DNA from 3 places in the Mesorhizobium sp. WSM4819 genome. Region 2 is predicted to be linked to each of the others. Evidence: predicted binding sites of a transcription regulator. Region 2 holds the regulator's gene; each other region holds the start of a gene.
The links. Region 2 encodes LexA, which represses DNA repair genes until DNA is damaged. Its sites were predicted from a motif close to TGTTCNNNNTGTGTTCNG; they were not measured.
Positions count from the first base shown of each region.

Region 1: AC0L18_RS20825 (ATP-dependent helicase) is a predicted target of LexA. The motif match lies at 1,122-1,139, and genes of this name have one in related genera.
Region 3: recA (recombinase RecA) is a predicted target of LexA. The motif match lies at 4,190-4,207, and genes of this name have one in related genera.

Region 1 covers NZ_JBVVQO010000023.1:86,076-92,947, forward strand. Annotated here, with positions in the region: gene AC0L18_RS20825 (ATP-dependent helicase) at 1-1,081, opposite strand, end outside; gene AC0L18_RS20830 (dienelactone hydrolase family protein) at 1,381-2,286, shown strand; gene AC0L18_RS20835 (EamA family transporter) at 2,287-3,192, opposite strand; gene AC0L18_RS20840 (Lrp/AsnC family transcriptional regulator) at 3,282-3,761, shown strand; gene AC0L18_RS20845 (hypothetical protein) at 4,013-4,210, opposite strand; gene AC0L18_RS20850 (thioesterase family protein) at 4,465-4,950, opposite strand; gene AC0L18_RS20855 (hypothetical protein) at 5,300-6,872, shown strand, end outside.
Region 2 covers NZ_JBVVQO010000001.1:98,811-105,682, reverse strand. Annotated here, with positions in the region: gene AC0L18_RS00470 (ComEC/Rec2 family competence protein) at 1-2,249, shown strand, start outside; gene lexA (transcriptional repressor LexA) at 2,243-2,980, opposite strand; gene AC0L18_RS00460 (molybdopterin molybdotransferase MoeA) at 3,085-4,290, opposite strand; gene moaC (cyclic pyranopterin monophosphate synthase MoaC) at 4,290-4,787, opposite strand; gene trpC (indole-3-glycerol phosphate synthase TrpC) at 4,854-5,705, opposite strand; gene trpD (anthranilate phosphoribosyltransferase) at 5,710-6,720, opposite strand; gene AC0L18_RS00440 (SurA N-terminal domain-containing protein) at 6,717-6,872, opposite strand, start outside.
Region 3 covers NZ_JBVVQO010000028.1:354-7,225, forward strand. Annotated here, with positions in the region: gene AC0L18_RS22320 (cysteine desulfurase) at 1-1,045, shown strand, start outside; gene AC0L18_RS22325 (SUF system Fe-S cluster assembly protein) at 1,051-1,443, shown strand; gene sufA (Fe-S cluster assembly scaffold SufA) at 1,533-1,913, shown strand; gene AC0L18_RS22335 (GFA family protein) at 2,042-2,539, opposite strand; gene AC0L18_RS22340 (TfoX/Sxy family protein) at 2,630-2,953, shown strand; gene AC0L18_RS22345 (carbohydrate kinase family protein) at 3,125-4,057, opposite strand; gene recA (recombinase RecA) at 4,331-5,428, shown strand; gene alaS (alanine--tRNA ligase) at 5,738-6,872, shown strand, end outside.

The DNA.
Region 1 (6,872 bases), on a different contig from region 2:
GCAGGATGTTGTCGACCTCGGCCCCGCGCCAGCCGTAGATGGATTGATCGTCATCGCCGACGCAGCAGATATTTACTTTGTTTTCGCTCACGGGCTGTTCCGCGCCTGCCGGCGCGGGCCCGACCCCCCTTTTTTGCGCGCCTTCGGCGTCGCGGGAGGGGCCTCGCAAGGGCTCGGACGCCCGGTCGGGCTTGCGGCCTTCGGCCGTTTGCAAACCTGTTGATGTTGAAGCTCGTCCGGCACCCGGCCGCTGCGCCAGCAGCCGCAGCCACATGTACTGGGCGGTGTTGGTGTCCTGGTACTCGTCGACGAGGATGTACTTGAAGCGCTTGTGGTATTCCTTCAGCACGTCCGGATTGGCGCGGAAGATACGGATCGGGTGGCACAGGAGATCGCCGAAGTCGCAGGCGTTCAGCGTCTTCAGCCGCTCCTGATAGGCCTTGTAGAGCTCACGCCCCTTGCCGTTGGCGAAGGCGCGGGCGTCGCCCTCGGCAATCTCGGCGGGGCCAAGCCCCTTGTTCTTCCAGCCGTCGATCATCTGGGCGAACTGCTTGGCCGGCCAGCGTTTGTCGTCCAGTCCTTCGGCCTGGATGAGCTGCTTGATCAGGCGCACGACGTCGTCGGTGTCGAGAATGGTGAAGTCGGATCTGAGCCCGGCAAGTTCGGCGTGGCGGCGCAGCAGCTTCACTCCAATCGAGTGGAAGGTGCCGAGCCACGGCATGCCTTCGACATTGCCTTCGCCGATCAGCAGGCCGATGCGCTGCTTCATCTCGCGCGCCGCCTTGTTGGTGAAGGTGACGGCGAGGATCTGCGACGGGAAGGCCTTGCCGGTGGCGAGGATGTGAGCGATGCGGGTGGTCAGGACGCGCGTCTTGCCGGTGCCGGCGCCGGCCAGCACCAGAACCGGACCCTCGGTGGTTTCCACCGCCAGCCGCTGCTCGGGGTTGAGCCCGTTCAGATAATCGGGCGCATTGGCATGGCCGCTGCGGGCAGCCATGGCGCGCGCAGCAATGCCCGACGGGGCCACGGGGCGCGCGTTCCGTTCATCAAAAAAAGGCATATCTTCCGAAAAGCCGGACATCTCCCCCGAATGTAGTGATTCGGCAGCGAAAGGCCAGAAGTGTCTCCGTTTTGTTCTCTGTCCAGCCGGGGGAGCTTCAAATCCGATGGCACGCCAGCCGTAGCGCCGGCCTGCTCGACAGGACGGCGGGTCGGAGAAAGTGGGACAGCGCACCAGTCGAACGGTGTCATCCTGGACCAGCCGCCGGTCTGGCGGACCTGCGCTTGCGTCAGCAGCGCCTCACCGATCCGTGACTGGACCGTGCGGGCTTCTGCCCTATCTTGCGCGGCGGACATGTTCCCGAAGCCGAGGAGAGCGCCATGACAAAACCGAGCCCTGCCAGCCCCGCCGTCACCAGACCCGCCATTACCCAGGCGATGATCGACGCCTATGACGAATACACGCATCTGACGCTCGACCGGCGCCGCTTCATGGAACAGTTGACCAGGCTTGCCGGATCAGGTGCGGCGGCCGCCGCAATTGTGCCGCTGCTGGCGGCGAATTCGGCCCGGGCGGCGATTGTTGCCGGGGACGATTCACGCGTGACCGGCGAGGACATCAGCTATCCCGGCAGCGGTGGCGAGATGAAGGGCTATCTGGTCAAGCCGGCCGGCCAGTCCGGCAAGCTCGGCACCGTCATCGTCGTGCATGAGAACAGGGGGCTGAACCCGCATATACGCGATGTGACGCGGCGCGTGGCGCTGGAAGGCTTCGTTGCACTGGCCCCGGACTTCCTGTCGCCGCTCGGCGGCACGCCGGCCGACGAAGACAAGGCGCGCGAGCAGTTTTCCAAGCTCGATCCGGCGCAGACCACCGCCAATGCGGTCGCAACGGCCGCTTTCCTCAGGGGCAGCGAGGATGGCAACGGCAAGGTCGGCGCGGTCGGCTTCTGCTGGGGCGGCGCCACGGTGAACACACTGGCTGCCAATGCGCCGGATCTGGCTGCCGCTGTCGCCTATTACGGCATGCAGCCGAAGGCCGAGGATGTGCCGAAGATCAAGGCGGCGCTGCTGCTGCATTATGCCGGGCTCGACACCCGCATCAATGCCGGTATCGACGCCTTCAGGAAGGAGCTCGATGCAGCCGAAGTCGAGTACACGATCCATGTCTATGAAGGTGCCAATCATGCTTTCAACAATGACACGTCGGCGGCTCGCTACGACAAGAACGCGGCGGACCTCGCCTGGGGCCGGACGATCGCCTTTCTCAAGGAGAAGCTTGCCTGATCAGGCATTTGCCGGTTTGTGAAAAGCGACGCCGGCCACCACCAGCGCGATGCCGATGCAATCGGTAGGGCTGGGTATCTGGCGGAGCACAATGACGCCGATCAGCGTGGCGGTGACCGGCAGCAACGACAGCATCAGCGCGAAGCTCGATCGCGGCAGCCGCGACATGGCAAGCTGGTCGCAGATATAGGGGATTACCGACGAGCAGATGCCGACGCCGATGGCGGCGACGAGCAGTGGCGGCGCCGAGAAAGCCGGCAGCGCATCGGTGAAGCCGATCGGCAGCACGATGAGGCAGGCGACGGCCATGGCCGCGCCCAGGCCGGCGATGCCGTCGCCAGCGCCGGCGCGGGCAACGCGATGGCCAAGCATGATGTAGCCGACGAACAGCGCGCCGTTAAGGAAAGCCCAGAACAGGCCGATCGGGTCGCTTGACCATTTGACGTCGATCAGCAGCAAGGTGCCGGTGACGGCAACGGCAAGGGCTGCGAGATTGCGCGGGCTTCTGACGCCGACCAGCGCAACGCCGATGGTGCCGACGAACTCGATCGCCGCGACCAGCGAGATCGGCAGCCGGTCGAGTGCCAGGTAGAAGGAGCAATTCATCACGCCGAGGCAAGCGCCGAAGGCGAGAAGCAGCAGCCGTGTCGGCCGGTCGGCGCGGGCGAAGACCGTCCACGGCCGCGTCAGCGGCGCGAAGACAAGGGCGGCGGTAACGATGCGCAGCCAGGCCATTCCGAGCACGCCGACATGCGGGAAAAGCAGCACGGCGAAAGCCGGCCCGAGATAATGAAACACAGCGCTGACACCGAACCAGACATGCGGCGGCAGCGATGTCGCCAGCCTGCCAAAGACAGGGCCGCCGAGGGCAGGGATAGCAGCTGGGGCTTGCGCTTGATCGTCCATAGGATCATTATCGCAGGCAGTTTTACCTTTTTATATAGGTAATGGCCGACCAACGAGATCATTTATTCTACTGAACAAAGGAGTTTTTCCTGAAACGCATTCGAAACGAAAATGCTGATCTGGATGCGGCGGATCTGAAAATCCTGCGCCTTCTGGAAAAGGATGCGCGCACCAGCACCGCCGAACTGGCGCGCTCGGTCGGCCTGTCGGCGCCGAGCGTGGCCGAACGCATCAAGCGGCTGCAGGAGAGCGGCGTGATCGAGGCCTACACTGTTCGGATCAACCCGGCCGCGCTCGGCATGAAGCTGTCGGCATGGCTGCGGATCAGGCCGGTGCCCGGGCAGTTGGCTGTGGTGGCCGAGATCATCCGCGACTTGCCGGAAATCGCCCAGTGCGATCGGGTGACCGGCGAGGACTGTTTCATCGCGCTGGCGCATGTCGGCTCGGTGGCCGAGCTCGAACGGGTGATCGACCGCATCATTCCGTTTGCGATGACCAACACCGCAATCATCCAGTCGTCGCCGGTGGTGGCGCGTTCGCCGCTGGCGGCGGTGTTCGTCAGTACATAAGCTTAACTGGAAAAAGTCGCGCCGCCCCTCATCGCCCTGCCGGGCACTTCTCCCCGTATAGTGACGGGGAGAAGGACGCTGTCACCAATAGTTTCGCCAATTGCCGGCGTTGCCGAAAGAGAGCCGAGGTTGCGGCCCAGCGTCTTCTCCCCGTCACTATACGGGGAGAAGGTGGCGGCAGCCGGATGAGGGGCGGCGCAAACGCCCCAGAAAAAGCAATCGAACAACGAGCCTACTTCTTTCCGCAACGATCAGGCGTGGCCGCGCTTCAACCGTGCTTGCTTCAGGATGGCGCGCCAGCGGATCATGGCGAAAGGGATCGGCTCGTTGTTGTTGGCGATGGAAAAAATTTCGTAGTTGAGGTTCTTCAGCGATCGCCAGAAATCGTAGTCGCTGATGCGTGGGTCGGCCGCCAGCCTGTCCGCCTCGACCTTTATGTCGGTTTTCATGCACGTTCCCCGAACCGCTTCCGCCCAGCCGCCCGTATCGCAACTCGATGGGGACGGTTTTCGACCGCCGCGCTGAGTCGTTCAACGCCTCAATCCGGCTTGTTCACGTTAAAACCTTGGTAAGGTTAACGGCGGCCGGGTCGCGGTTCAAGCGATCTTGCGGGCTAGTGCCAATTGCTTACCAGGGCGTAGTGGCTTTGGGGCAACAGTATGAATAAAAACAATGACTTAAGTCGAGCGCCGCAAAAACCTCTTCAAACGCGGCGCGCCTTGATGCCGATCGAACGGCCGGCGCGCTCGGGCATCGGCAGCGCCGCGTGGACGGCGCGCATGGCCTCGATCTTGGCCAGGACATCGGCCGGGAAGGGCGCCACCTTCGGCCCGGACATGTCGACATGAAGCGACAGTGATTCGGACGTGGCGGCGAGCCAGCCGTCGATGTGGCGGATTTCCTGATAGGCTCTCAGCCGCTTGTCGTCATGATCGAGGAGCTGGAATGAGACATTGACCTTGTGGTCGAGATGCAGCTCCCTGATATAGCAGACATGGACTTCCGCCGTGTAGATGGTCAGCCGCCGCTGCTTCACGTAGTCCAGCCCCATCCCCATCATCTCGAACGCTTCGTCGGAGCAGCGGTCGAGCAGCACGTTGTAGTAAGCCATGTTGAGATGGCCGTTGTAGTCGATCCAGCCCTTCTCGATGTCCATGGCGCGCGAGACGAAGGGGGCGGGGATGGGCATCAAGAAACTTCCTTCTGGCTGGACGGAGCGTGGTTGGCGAGACTAGATAAAAGACCGGCCCCGACTAATTCCTGACCGCCGAAATCGCCAAGATCATGACGGGCCATTCGAAACGTTGAGGGTAGCGTTCGAAGACTAGCGCCAATCAGACTGGCTGCCGCCAATGGCCGAGAATCGTATTGATTGAATCGGTCAGCGGGAACGAGCACAGAGCGCCAATTGTTGCCATTCGCTCGCATCGAAGGGAACGACCGTTCCTAACTCGATTTCAGTCACCCTCGGGGACGACCCGCCGAAAAATCTGCTGGTCGACAAGCCAATAAAGGCCTAAATTAGAGGATACTGTTATTTGAGCGCCGACGCGGCGGACCGCCAATTATATCGGCAAATAAATTTCAGCACGGCTTCGTTGGAAAACGCACCAATGCACGAATCAACATCTGGTGCAGGGCTGCAAGCACGGTTGAACTCCGTTAGTCCACTCGCAGCGCTGTCCGTCCTGCTGGCCCTTTGTGTCCTGGTCGCCATTGTCGGCACTTCACTGCCGACCAGTCATGACGAAGTGCAGTATCTTGCATCGGCTTTCCTGAACCGCACCTCGAGTGTCTACCGAGATTTCTTCTACTCTCAAACGCCTTACTTCGTCATCGCCCTGGACTGGTGGTGGCGGATCACCGAGCTTGTCACCGATCAGCACTATCTTTCTGCGAGGATATTCAACGTACTTTGGAGCTTTACGTTCATCTTCGCATCTTTCTTCGCATTCAAGACGCTGTCCAAAAACTTGCTGTTCTCGTCTCTGCTCACATTTTTGGTTGTGACCAGCTCCTTGTTGGACATTTCGCTGCGAGTTACGCGAAACGATATGATGCCGCTCGCGCTATCTGCGTTGGCTTTACTCCTCGTTTCCCTTTCGATTCAGCCGAAACAGAGCGACAGGTCGTCCCAGCTGCATTTCGTTGCTGGCCTGCTTGTAGCCATTGCTGCGGGAAGCAAGCAGTCGTACGCATTCATTGCAGTAGCGGTGGCGATCTACGCATTGGCTGCAGCGATGGCGCGCTCCTCAAACTTCAAAGCGGTGCTGCTTCCAGTGTTTTTAGGAGGTTTAATCGGCGCGCTTCCCGCGATTTGGTATGCGGGCCAACACTTCCAGAATTTTTTCTATGCCAATATCGACTTTCACATGGAGTCGCACGCTCTCTGGAAGATGGGCGAGATTCCGGGCTTGAGGCGACGGATCATCGATCTCTTGAAGTTGATGAGAGATCCCTCGCTTATTCTTCTCGGCGGCATTGCATTTGTTCTGCTTTTGTCGGCGCGCTTTGGGTTCGTAGCGATGAGGGGGTTCGCCTCGACTGCAGAGGCCAGAATCCTTTTGCTGTGCGGCTTATCGAGTATATCTGTGCTCATAAGCTGTTTGCTGGCGGCTCCAGTGCATTTTCAGTATCTCGCACCGATGCTTCCCTTCGTTGGGGGTGCGGTCGCCATTGTTGCTGGTGCAACTGACAACAAGATAGCCCGCAATTGGGCCGTGATTCTCGCGGTAGCGATGGCGCAGGCAGTGCCAGGACTTTTCCTGTACAACAACGGGGCGCTGGCACACGTAAGGAGCATGGTATCGAAGGGCGTCGAAACTGAATTGAACAGGCGACGCGCCTGGAGCCGCAACAAGTGGGCAGCAACGCATTTCAGTATTGTACGATCGCAACTGCACGACGCCCTCGGTTCTCCTAACCGAGAACTCAAAATCGCGACTTTGATGTCATACTATCCGATCGACGCTGGATTTGGCATTTACCCCACGTTCGCCAGCGCCCCTTTCTTTTACCGTACCAACGATATGCTCGATGCGAGATTGTTGGAGCGGCTACGGGGAACCAGTCCGTCGAGGGTAGCGAACTGGCTGAAAGCAAACGAAGTGC
Region 2 (6,872 bases):
TCAGCCATCTTTCACCATCCGGTGTCCGCAACAGCGTGGCCTCGGCAGCCGGCCTGGAACTCGACCGCGGCGTCGCCTTCCTGCTGGTGCCGGTTTTTCTGGCATGCGGGGTGATCGTCTATTTTTCGCTTGCCGTCGAACCGGACTTTGCCCAGCCCATCGCCGTCGTGGTCCTCACGGCATTGTGTGCGGCCGTCACGCGCTCACGCCGCAAAACGCATCTGTGCTTCATGGCAGCGTTGCTGTGCGCGCTTGGTGTGCTCGCCGCCAAGGTGGAAACCTGGCGCGCCGGAACGAAGATGCTCGGTTCGGAAATCCAGACCCGGCTGACCGGCCGTGTCGTCAGGCTCGACCAGATGGCGAACGGCCGGATCAGGCTGACCATCGACGTGATGTCGACCGCCCGGCCGACACTGCGTTATGCGCCCGAACGTGTCAGGGTATCGGCACGCAAGATTCCCGCTGAGATGACCGCAGGCTCGGTGGCAACCGGCTATGTGAGGCTTCTGCCTCCGACTGGCCCGGTCAGACCGGACAGCTTTGACTTCTCCTTCGACAGCTATTTCGCCGGTATCGGTGCCAGTGGCTTTTTCCTCGGCAGTCCAAAGATCGTTGTCTCCGAAGATGCACCGTTAACCGCACGCCTTTCTTCGTCGATCGAGAAGGCGCGCGAAACCATAGCCGACCATATCAGGAACAGCATCGGTGGTGCCGAGGGGGAGATTGCCGCTGCGCTGATCGTCGGCGTGCGTGCCGGCATCCCCGAAGAGATAAACGAATCGATGCGGCGCACCGGCATCTACCACATCATCTCCATTTCCGGCCTGCACATGGCGCTTGTCGCCGGCACCGTCATGGGATTGCTGCGCGGCGCCTTTGCGCTGTTTCCCAACTTTTCGTCGCGCCGGCCGGTCAAGAAATATGCGGCTGCTGCCGCACTCGTCTCCATCGCTGCCTATCTGATCTTTTCCGGTATCGTGGTCGCGGCTGAACGCAGCTTCATCATGCTGGCGGTAATGCTTGTCGCCATGCTGTTCGACCGGGCGGCACTCACCATGCGCAACCTGGCGATTTCGGCCATCGTCGTCATCGTCGTGTCGCCGCATGAGGTGGTCGGCGCAAGCTTCCAGATGTCCTTCGCCGCGACTGCGGCTCTCGTGGGCGCCTATGCCGGTTGGTCCGACTATCGTGCCGACAAGGCCACGGCGCCGCAACGGCGACGGTCACCGGTCGCTTTCGTCACGCGCAAGCTCGTCGCTGGGGCAGGCACCATCGCAATGACCTCCATCATTGCCGGCAGCGCCACCGCGCTGTTCGCCATCTGGCACTTCCAGCGCGTCTCGCCGCTCAGCCTGTTCGCCAATCTGGCCGTCATGCCGATCGTCACGATCGTCATGTTCCTGGCCGTCCTCAGCGCCTTGGCAATGCCTTTCGGCCTCGACGGCCCTTTCCTCTATATGATGGGCAAGGGCCTGACGGCGATGATCGCAATTTCGGGATGGATATCGGAGCGTTCGCCGGTCGATGCAGTCGGCCTGATTTCGTTGCAATCGGTCCTGCTGGTGACGGTCGCCCTGGTCATCGCCACGATGGCGACGACATGGCTGCGGCTTGCCGCACTTCCCTTTGCGCTCGCCGGCCTGCTGACGATTTCCGAGACGCGCACCCCCGACGTGCTGATTTCGGAGGATGCCCATCTGGTGGCGCTGCCGATCGGCGGCGGCGAACTTGCCGTCAACCGGATGCGTTCGAACGAATTCACCACCGACAACTGGAAACATGCGCTGGTTTCAACAACGATCGTCGAGCCGGAGACATTCGAAAAAGGAGATGTGCAGTTCGACATCGCCGACCCGGCCGACCTGCCGCCGGGAACGCCTTTCACCTGCACTGCCGGCCTGTGCCTGGCCCGGCATCCGTCCGGCGCGCTCATTGCGCTCGCCGACGACCGGAAAACCGCGCGGCCGGCCTGTGCCTTTGCGGATTTGATCATCATCGACGACGCCACAGCCTATTACAAACCCTGCCGCAACCCGCTGGTTCTCGTCGTCACCAAACGGCAGCTCGCTCGCATGGGCAGTGCCGCCGTCTTCTTCGATCCGCTATCGGCGACGACGCGCGCAGAAATCCGTTTTGCCGTCAGACAGCCATACAGGCCCTGGCATGAGCAGCGGCGATTTTCGCGCGAGGCGAGGGGCCTGCCGCCATACCGCAGGGCCGAGAAACCCAAGAAGCCTGCTCTTCAGTAACGCCGGATCAGTCCGACGAGCTTGCCCTGCACCTTGACCCGGTCCGGCCCGAAGATGCGCGTCTCGTAGGCCGGATTGGCGGCTTCCAGTGCGATCGAGGCACCTTTGCGGCGGAATCGTTTCAGCGTCGCCTCCTCCTCGTCGACCAGAGCGACAATGATCTCGCCAGGCTGGGCGGTGTCAGCGTTGCGGATGATGACCGTGTCGCCGTCGAAGATGCCGGCCTCGATCATCGAATCACCCTTGACCTCCAGCGCGTAGTGCGTGCCGCCGGTGATCATGTCCGGTGGCACCGAGATCGAATGCGTCTGGTGCTGGATGGCGTCGATCGGCACACCGGCAGCGATGCGGCCCATCACCGGTATGGAGACGGTGGCAACGACGTCGTCGTCATTGCCGGCCGCACGCATGCGCGACGGCGCCGGCTTGATCTGGCGTCCGAGGCCGCCCTGCCCAAGGGAGCCTTGAATGACGCTCGGCGAGAATTTGCGCGCCGCATTGAGGCCCGGCGCGATCGAATCGGGCAGGCGCAGCACCTCCAGCGCGCGGGCGCGGTTGGGCAGGCGGCGAATGAAACCGCGTTCCTCCAGCGCCGTGATCAGCCGGTGGATCCCTGATTTGGAGGCGAGGTCGAGCGCTTCCTTCATCTCGTCGAACGAGGGCGGAATGCCGCTTTCCTTCAGCCGTTCGTGAATGAACATCAGCAGTTCATGTTGTTTGCGTGTCAGCATCGCGACCCCCAACAGAATCAGAAAAACAAACCCAGAACAAACACTATCTGTTCCAGTTGTGTTCCGCAACCATTTAAAGTTTAATGAATGTGTTGACGTTTTGTTCAGCGTAGCATCAGCACGCTGCAGGCGGCGCCCGCTGCGGCTGCGGGAGCGAATGGCTCGCGCACGATCAGTCCGTTGGCGTCGGCCAGCATTCTGAGCATCGAGGAATCCTGGATACTGAACGGCGTTGCCTCAAGCGTGCCAGCTTCTTCCTCCACCTCCGCGCGTACATAGTCCTGCCTGAGATCGTTGGCCGGCATGGCGGCGCCGAGCCGCGCCTGACGCATGTCCTGGCGGAAGGCGCGGCCGCCGAGCCGCGCCAGCAGCGGCTTCAGAAAGAGCTGCGAGCAGACCAGGCTGGCCACCGGATTGCCGGGCAGGCCGATGCAGCGGATGGCGCCCAGCCGCCCGAACATCAGTGGCTTGCCGGGCCGCATGGCGATTTTCCAGAAATCAAGCGCCATGCCTTCGCCGGTCAGCACGTCATGGACGAGGTCATGGTCGCCGACCGAGGCGCCGCCCAGCGTGACGATGACGTCCGCGCCTGCGTCGACGGCTTTTGTCACCAGCGCGGCGATCGCCTCCTTGCGGTCGGGGGCGATGCCGAGATCGAGTGCGCTGGCGCCGACCGAGCGGGCCGCGGCGGCGACGCCATAGGCATTGGAGGAGATGATCTGGTCGGGGCCAAGGTCGCTGCCCGGCGGCAGCAATTCGTCGCCGGTGGCGATGATGGCGACCAGCGGCCGTTTCACCACGCGGACCTGCTGGTGGTTGGCCGACGCCGCCAGCGACAATGCCGCCGGATCTAGCAGGCGGCCTTTCTCCAGCAGCGCGTCGCCCTTCGAGAAATCGAGCCCGAGGCGGCGGATGTTGCGGCCTTCAACCGTCGGCGCGGTCACTTCGACCATGCCGCCACCGAGGTCGCGGACATTCTCCTGGATGACGATGGTGTCGGCGCCTGCGGGAAGCGGCGCGCCGGTGAAGATGCGCACGGCCTGCGCTGGGCCGACTGTTCCGGCAAAGCCTCGTCCGGCCGGCGCCATGCCGATCACCGAAAGTCTCGCGGGCACGGACGCGACATCGTCGGCCCGCACGGCATAGCCGTCCATGGCCGACGCGTTGAATGGCGGCTGGGTGCGGAGCGCCATGAGCGGCTCCGCCAGCACGCGGTCGGCGGCATCCATCAGGGCGACGCTTTCAGCCTGCAAGGGCGCAGCATCCGCAAGCAGGTGCTCGAGCGCCTCGGCGACCGCAAGCAGCGCCATTATTGGCCTGCCCTCTGGGCATCCGCCTTGTAGTCGCCGGATTTGCCGCCGGTCTTTTCCACCAGCCTGATGCCGGAGATCGCCATGCCGCGATCGACCGCCTTGGCCATATCATAGATGGTCAGGCAGGCGACCGAGACGGCGGTCAGCGCTTCCATCTCGACGCCGGTCTTGCCGGTGACGCGGGCCAGCGCCGTGACCTTCAGGCCGGGCAGCGTCGCGTCAGGTTCGATGTCTACCGATACCTTGGTCAACAGCAGCGGATGGCAGAGCGGGATCAGCTCATGCGTCCTCTTGGCCGCCATGATGCCGGCGATGCGCGCCGTGCCCAGCACGTCGCCCTTCTTGGCATCGCCGTCGAGAATCATTTTCAGCGTTTCGGGCCGCATCGAGACAAGACCTTCGGCGATTGCCGTGCGGGTCGTCTCCGCCTTGTCGCCGACATCGACCATATTGGCTTCGCCTTCCGCGCCAAGATGGGTGAGGGCGGCCGACATCGTCAGGTCACCCTGGAGCGACGTGCGTCCGTTTGGACGCACAAAGTACACTCTGACGCTTTGTATCTATGCATCATGCTCTCCGAACATCGATTCCGATTTTCGGGCAGATGCATTGGCGGGCGCCTTGCCCGTCAAAAGCAGGTGCGTCGCAGTGGCCACGTCCTGTTGCCGCATCAGGCTCTCGCCGACGAGGAAAGTGCCAATGTCGCTCCGTTCCAGCCTGCGGCAGTCCTGGTGCGAGAAAATACCGCTCTCGCTGACCAGCAGTCGGTCGGCCGGCACCATAGCCGCGAGCCGCTCCGATGTCTCGATGCTGGTTTCGAACGTCCGCAGATTGCGGTTGTTGATGCCGATCAGCCGCGACGACAGTTTCAGCGCGCGTTCCGTCTCGGCCTCGTCATGCACCTCGACCAGCGCATCCATGCCGAGCTCGAACGCCGTCGTTTCGAGTTCCCTGGCCACGGCGTCATCGACGCTCGCCATGATGATCAGGATGGCGTCCGCGCCCCACGCACGGGCCTCGAACACCTGATAGGGCTCGAACAGAAAATCCTTGCGCAAAGCCGGCAATGTCACGGCGCTGCGCGCATCGGTGAGGAATTCAGGCGCCCCCTGGAAAGACGGCGCATCGGTCAGCACCGAGAGGCAGGCAGCCCCACCTTTGGCATAGGCCGTGGCCAGCGCCGGCGGATCGAAATCGGCGCGGATCAGGCCCTTGGACGGGCTCGCCTTCTTGATCTCGGCGATCAGCGCGAAACTGCCGGATTTGCGTTTGGCTTCAAGGGCCGAGAGAAAGCCGCGTGGTGCGTCGGCATCCTTGGCCTGCGCCTTGATTTCGGCAAGCGGCACCCGCGCCTTCGCCGCCGCGATCTCGTCGCGCTTGTAGGCTCCGATCTTGCGCAGGATATCAGACACGGCGCTATCCGTTCGAAATCTCGACCAGCCGGTCAAGCACCTTCAGCGCGCGGCCGCTGTCGATGGCTTGCGCCGCCGTCGCCATGCCATCGGCAAGCGTCGTCGCCTTTCCCGCCACCACCAGTCCGGCGCCGGCGTTCATCAGCACCGTATCGCGAAAGGCACCGGCAGCGCCGCCCAGCATGTCGCGCAGCGCCTGGGCGTTGTAGGCGGCATCGCCGCCGCGCAATTCGTCCTTGGTATGCCGCTTCAGCCCGACCGCTTCCGGGGTCAGCGTAAAGCTGCGGATCTCGCCGCCGACCAGTTCGGCGACCTGGGTTTCGCCGGTGGTGGTGATCTCGTCATAGCCGTCGCCATGGGCGACCCAGGCGTGGTCGGCGCCCAGTGCCTTCAACGTCTCGGCCACCGGCATGATCCATTCCGGCAAGAAGACGCCAACCATCTGCCTGACGACACCAGCCGGATTGGAGAGCGGGCCAAGCAGGTTGAAGATGGTGCGGGTGCCGAGCTCGACGCGGATCGGGCCGACATGCTTCATCGCCGGATGATGCGCCGGCGCGAACATGAAGCCGACGCCTGCGTCGTGGATGCAGCGGCCGATCGTTTCCGGCGGGATGTCGAGCTTGACGCCGAGCGCGGTCAGCACGTCGGCGGCGCCGGTCTGCGAGGACAGTCCGCGATTGCCGTGCTTGGCCACCGGCACGCCGCAGGCGGCGATGACGAAGGCGGATGCGGTCGAGATGTTGACGCTGTGCGAATTGTCGCCTCCCGTGCCGACGATGTCGATGGCGCCAGCCGGCGCGTCGACGCGCAGCATCTTGGCGCGCATGGTGGCGACGGCGCCGGAAATCTCGCTCACCGTCTCGCCGCGCACGCGCAGCGCCATCAGGAAGCCGCCGATCTGGCCGGGCGTAGCGTCGCCCGACATGATGATGTCGAAGGCATCGCGCGCTTCCTCGAAGGAAAGGGAGCTGCCGGCGGCGACCTTGGCAATATGGGTCTTGAGCGCGCTCATCTGGTCAGGGCTTGGGCAATTGCGGTCTGGTCGATGCGAACGTCATATTGCGTCTGCAGCTGCGCCACCAATTGGTCGAGCAGGTCGTCGGACATGCCGGCGGTGAACGATTTCTGCGCGTCGTCCGGCACCGAGCTGGCGTCGGCTCCGGC
Region 3 (6,872 bases), on a different contig from region 2:
TTTCCTGTCGAACGCCTCGACAGATGCCTTTGAGAACGCGCGCAAGATAGTGCAGAGATTTCTCAACGCGCCAAGCACCGACAACATCGTCTTCACCTCGAACACGACCGCGGCGATCAACACCGTCGCTTATGGTTATGGCATGCCTAATATCGGCGAGGGCGATGAAATAGTCCTGTCGATCATGGAACACCATTCCAACATCGTGCCGTGGCATTTCATCCGCGAGCGGCAGGGCGCGAAGCTGGTCTGGGTGCCGGTCGACGATCTCGGCATCTTCCACATCGGGGAGTTCGAGAAGCGGCTGAGCGACCGCACAAAACTGGTCGCCATCACGCACATGTCGAATGCGCTGGGCACAGTGACGCCGATCAAGGAGATCGTCCGCATCGCGCATGCGCGCGGCATTCCGGTGCTGGTCGACGGCAGCCAGAGCGCCGTGCATATGCCGATCGACGTCCAGGACCTCGATTGCGATTTCTTCGTCTTCACCGGCCACAAGGTTTATGGGCCCTCTGGCATCGGCGTACTCTATGGCAAGAAGGACATGCTGGAGCGCATGCGCCCGTTCATGGGCGGCGGCGAGATGATCGAGGAGGTGACGCAAGACATCGTCACCTACAACGATCCGCCGCACCGCTTCGAGGCCGGCACGCCGCCGATCGTCCAGGCGATCGGGCTGGGTGCAGCGCTCGAATATATGGAAAAGGTCGGCCGCGAGCGCATCGCCGCCCACGAGGCCGATCTCAGGGATTATGCCCATCAGCGGCTGCGCGCCATCAATTCGCTGCGCATCTTCGGCGATGCGCCTGACAAGGGCGCCATCATCTCCTTCGAGCTGCAAGGCATTCATGCCCACGACGTGTCGATGGTGATCGACAGGCAAGGCGTCGCCGTCCGTGCCGGCACCCATTGCGCCCAGCCGCTGTTGAAACGTTTCGGCGTAACCTCCACATGCAGGGCATCGTTCGGCATGTATAACACCAGGGCCGAAGTCGACGCTTTGGCCGATGCGCTCGAAAAGGCGCGAAAGTTTTTTGGGTGACGATCATGAATGATGCAGGCCGCACCGCTGAGACCTCTTCGGAGACGACTGCCAACGGTCTGGATTCCGCCTCGGCCATTCCCGTCGACGAACTGGCGCGGCTGACCGACGACATCGTCTCGGCGCTGAAGACGGTCTATGATCCGGAAATCCCGGCCGACATCTACGAGCTCGGCCTGATCTACAAGATCGACATCGAGGACGACCGCTCGGTCAAGATCGACATGACGCTGACCGCGCCGGGCTGCCCGGTGGCCGGCGAAATGCCGGGCTGGGTGGAGAATGCCGTCGGCGCCGTCGAAGGCGTTTCCGGCGTCGAGGTCAACATGACCTTCGATCCGCCCTGGTCGCCCGACCGCATGTCGGAAGAGGCGCAGGTCGCGGTTGGGTGGTATTGAGGCGCACTTGCGCCAGGCAGAAAACTTCACCATTTTAGGTGAAGACTCATTCCGCAGGCCTTGAACCTGCGCGAACGCGGAGAAAAAGAATGGGACGCTTCGCCGTCATCACGATGACCGAAAAGGCTGCCGATCGGGTTCGCGAGATCGTCGCGACCCGTGAGAATGCGCATGGCATTCGCCTTGGCATCAAGAAGGGCGGCTGCGCCGGCATGGAATATACGGTCGATCTGGTGACCGAGCCCAACACCAAGGACGATCATATCGAGCGCGACGGCGCCCATGTCTATGTCGCGCCTGAGGCAGCGCTTTTCCTGTTCGGCACCGAGATGGATTTCGAGCAAACGACGCTGCGCACCGGCTTTACCTTCCGCAACCCGAACCAAAGCTCGGCCTGCGGCTGCGGCGAATCGGTGGAGCTCAAGCCGGCCGACCTGAAGGCCCTGGCCGAGGCGCGCGCATCGGCCTGATCTTCCCTTCTCCCCGTTTACGGGGAGAAGGTGGCCCGAAGGGCCGGATGAGGGGCAGAGCCGGCCTCAGTGATGCTTGCGCCGCCCCATAGCTTAGCTCCTCTCCCCGTAAACGGGGCGAAGAAATGCTAATCCAGCCACATTCCCGTCCGCTTGTGCCAGTCTGCGATCGATTCCTCGGGATAGACGTCGAAGACCTTGTCGCCCTTGCCGATCACGGGCTCGACCCAGTTCGCCTTGTATTTCAGCATGAGGTGCACCTTTTCAGGTGGTTTTGGCAGGTCTGTGTCGATCGCCGAGGCGAAGGGGTGGACCAGTTCCGGCCAGGTCCGGTCATAGAGCCACAGTGCCGAACCACATTTTTTGCAGAAATTTCGCTCGCCTGACGAGATCTCGCATTGCGGATGCTCGTCGTCGTCGATCTCGGCCTGGTAAACGCCAAGATGGCGCTTGCCCTTGATTTTCAGCGTCTCGAAATCGGCGCCGAGATTGATGGCAAAGCCACCGCCGCCCTGCTGCTTGCGGCAGATCGAGCAATAGCACAGCATGAACGGCACCGGCGTGTGGCTTTCCACCTCGAAGCGGACGGCATTGCACCGGCAGGACCCTTTGAGCAGAAGCGGCATGAAAAACTCCGACGAAATTGGCTTTCAACTTGTCAGGATGGTGCCGGCTGCGGCGATGACAAGGGGAAATCCGGGTGACATGATCGCGGCATGGACAATGAACGCATTGCCGAACTTTTCGAAGGCCTCGGACCGGTCAGCATTCGCAAGATGTTCGGCGGCAAGGGCATCTATTTCGACGGCGTGATCGTCGCCATCGTCATTCGTGACGAATTGATGCTGAAAGCCGATGCGGAAAGCGCGCCCGAATTCGAGGCGGCCGGCTGCCGGCAATGGACCTATACGGGGTCGCGGCACGGCAAGCTGGTGTCGATGCCGTATTGGAGCGTTCCCGACAGCGCCTTCGACGATCCGGATGAGATGGCGGTCTGGGCACGCCTGGCCTATGAGGCGGGGCTGCGTGCCGGCAAATAGGTGTGTCCGCTAGCCACTCAGCTAAAGACAATCGCTCCAGGTTGGCGCCGCCCCTCCCCGTGAAGGACGGGGAGAGGGGTCGCCGGCGTCGCGGCCAAGCCCCTTCTCCCCGTCCTTGACGGGGAGAAGGTCCCGGCAGGGGGTTGAGGGGCGGCGCCAACATCCGGGGTTTCAAGCCAGGTCGCGCGCCTCGGGCACGAATGCCAGCGCCTCGGCAAAGATAGCGCTCGTGAAGGTGGCGCTCTCGACGGCGAGCATTGCTGCGGCAACGCCTTCGCGCAGCGCTGCGCCCAGCGTTAGGCCGCGCAGCAGGGCGGCCATCGTCGCGCCCGCCAGCGCATCGGCGGCGCCGGTCGCATCCGCCGGCTTTTGTGACGTAGGCGGAGAGATCGAAAACGCGTCGGTTTCGTCGAAACCGAGCACTGGACCGTCGCCAGTGGTGACCACGCCGCCTCTGAGGCCCGCACGCCTCAGGCCGTCGATGATATCTTGCTCCGCAGCGTCGATACCGACAGCGGCGAGCGCGCCGGCCTCGCGCCGGTCCATGAAGGCCAGCGCCAGACTGCCCAGCACCGGCGCGAGCCGCGCCGCCTTGTCTGGTGAAGCGGCGAGGGCGAAGACAGGCTTGCCGGCGGCAAGCTCCACCAGCCGCTCGAGCGCCGCCGACGGCAGGTTTGCGTCGCAAAGGACTGCATCGGCGGTGCTGATTGCCTCGCGCACCTTGGCACGGCGGATCTGCTTGGCAAGCGCCAGGTCGTAGAGCGCCATGTCGGCGAGGCCGGCGATCAGCGCGCCGTCGCCGTCGATCAGCACTGTGTTGCTCGGCGTCGTGCGATCGAGGAACACCACGGAAAGATCGGCAATCCCCGCCACAGCAATGGCGCGTGAAACGGTATCGGCCAGAACATCGCCGCCGCGAACCGAAAGCAGCGAGCCGGAGATGCCGCGGCGCACGGCGCAGCGCAGGGCATTGAAGACGGCGCCGCCGACTTCCTCGCGCATCGTGCCGGGGTTCGACGCCGCCGGCACGAAGGCGCCCGAAACCTGGCCGCGCCGCTCGATATAGACGCCGCCTACTGCCAGGATCGTCGGCGACTTCATCATGCCGATGAGATGACCTTTGCTGTTCCCGGTGAGACTAGGTTGCCAGGCGGAACCCGGCAACCCGAAGCGCGATTCGGAAGATGCCCAGCAGAATCCTGCGGGGGAAACGGGATACATCCTGGGGTGAAAGCGCGAAACAAAAAAAGAACAAATCCGGATATTGTTGGTTTTTCAATCGGTTGTATCCCCTTGCCAATCGAGAACAAAAAAGGTACAAATTGATAGGGATTACGGATTGTCCGGCCTTCATTGACGACCAAGGGGTGATGTATCATGGCTCAGAATTCTTTGCGGCTTGTAGAGGACAAAACGGTGGACAAATCAAAGGCTCTGGATGCGGCGCTGTCGCAAATCGAGCGTGCCTTCGGCAAGGGCTCGATCATGCGGCTCGGCGCAAACGAGCAGGTCGTCGAGATCGAAACGGTGCCGACCGGTTCGCTTGGCCTCGACATCGCGCTCGGCGTCGGCGGCCTGCCGCGCGGCCGCATCATCGAGATCTACGGGCCGGAAAGCTCGGGCAAGACGACGCTGGCGCTGCACACTGTGGCGGAGGCCCAGAAGAAGGGCGGCATCTGCGCCTTCGTCGATGCCGAGCACGCGCTCGACCCGGTCTATGCCCGCAAGCTCGGCGTCGACCTCGAAAACCTCTTGATCTCGCAGCCCGATACCGGCGAGCAGGCGCTGGAGATCTGCGACACGCTGGTGCGTTCCGGCGCCATCGACGTGCTGGTGGTCGATTCGGTCGCGGCGCTGACGCCGCGCGCCGAAATCGAAGGCGAGATGGGCGATTCGCTGCCCGGCCTGCAGGCCCGCCTGATGAGCCAGGCGCTGCGCAAGCTGACCGCCTCGATCTCGCGCTCCAACACCATGGTCATCTTCATCAACCAGATCCGCATGAAGATCGGCGTCATGTTCGGCTCGCCAGAGACCACGACCGGCGGCAACGCGCTGAAATTCTATGCTTCGGTGCGCCTCGACATTCGCCGCATCGGCTCGGTCAAGGACCGCGACGAGGTCGTCGGCAACCAGACCCGCGTCAAGGTGGTCAAGAACAAGCTGGCGCCGCCCTTCAAGGTGGTCGAGTTCGATATCATGTATGGCGAGGGCGTGTCCAAGACCGGCGAGCTGGTCGACCTCGGCGTCAAGGCCGGCGTGGTCGAAAAGTCGGGCGCCTGGTTCTCCTACAATTCGCAGCGTCTCGGCCAGGGCCGCGAGAATGCAAAACTGTTCCTGCGCGACAATCCCGATACGGCGCGCGAAATCGAATTGGCACTACGGCAGAATGCCGGGCTGATTGCAGAAAAGTTCCTCGAGAATGGTGGTTCCGAAGGCGGAGACGATGGTTTCGAGGACGAAGCCGGCGCCATGTAGGCTTCGGCAGTGGCCGGAGTTTGGCCATGATTCCCGCGCATCAGCTCCAGCCTGTGTAATCGAGTCCTGTATTGTTGCGTTCGAACCGCCGGCCTAGCGCCGGCGGTTTGCGTTTCAGCGGTGGCGCCGAGATGACCGGCAAGCCGGCAACGAGATGACCGGCAAGCCGGCAACGAGATGACCGGCAAGCCCCGCAAATTGGCCCAATTCCGTGTTTCTGGACAGGGTGCAACGCGGCGGCTAAAAGGCCATGTCCATTTGCCGTCGGCCGCGCCGGCGGCTCTCTCTAAAAGCTAAAAGGCAGTATTCATGAGTGGCGTGAACGAGATCCGGTCGACATTCCTCGACTATTTCCGCAAGGAGGGTCACGAGGTCGTCGCGTCGAGCCCGCTGGTGCCGCGCAACGACCCGACACTGATGTTCACCAATGCCGGCATGGTGCAGTTCAAGAACGTTTTCACCGGCCTGGAAAAGCGACCCTATTCGCGTGCCACGACGGCTCAGAAGAGTGTTCGCGCCGGCGGCAAGCACAACGATCTCGACAATGTCGGCTACACCGCACGCCACCTGACCTTCTTCGAGATGCTCGGTAATTTCTCGTTCGGCGACTATTTCAAGGAGCGCGCCATCGAGCTTGCCTGGAACCTGATCACCAGGGAGTTCGGGTTGAAGAAGGACAAGCTGCTGGTCACGGTCTATCACACCGACGACGAGGCTGCCGGCTACTGGAAGAAGATCGCCGGCTTTTCCGACGATCGCATCATCCGCATTCCGACCTCGGACAATTTCTGGGCGATGGGCGACACCGGACCTTGCGGTCCGTGCTCGGAGATCTTCATCGACCGTGGCGAGCACATCTGGGGCGGCCCTCCCGGCAGCCCCGAGGAGGATGGCGACCGTTTCCTCGAATTCTGGAACCTGGTGTTCATGCAGTATGAACAGGTGACGAAGGATGAGCGCATCGACCTGCCGCGCCCGTCGATCGACACCGGCATGGGCCTGGAGCGCATGGCCTCCATTCTGCAAGGGGTCGAGAGCGTCTTCGAGACCGACCTGTTCCGTCACCTGATCGAGGCCGCGTCATCCGCGCTCGGCCGCGGTCCGGATGCCGACACCGTCGGATCGTTCCGCGTCATCGCCGACCATTTGCGTTCGTCCTGCTTTCTGGTGGCCGACGGCGTGCTGCCGTCCAATGAGGGCCGCGGCTACGTGCTGCGTCGCATCATGCGCCGCGCCATGCGCCATGCGCAGCTATTGGGCGCCGGTGATCCGCTGATGTGGCGGCTGGTGCCGGCGCTGGTGCGCGAGATGGGCCAGGCCTATCCGGAACTGGTGCGCGGCGAACAGATGATCACCGAGACGCTGAAGCTTGAAGAAACCCGTTTCCGCAAAACGCTGGTGCGCGGCTTGGGCCTGCTTTCGGAAGCGACGGAAAAGCTGGGTG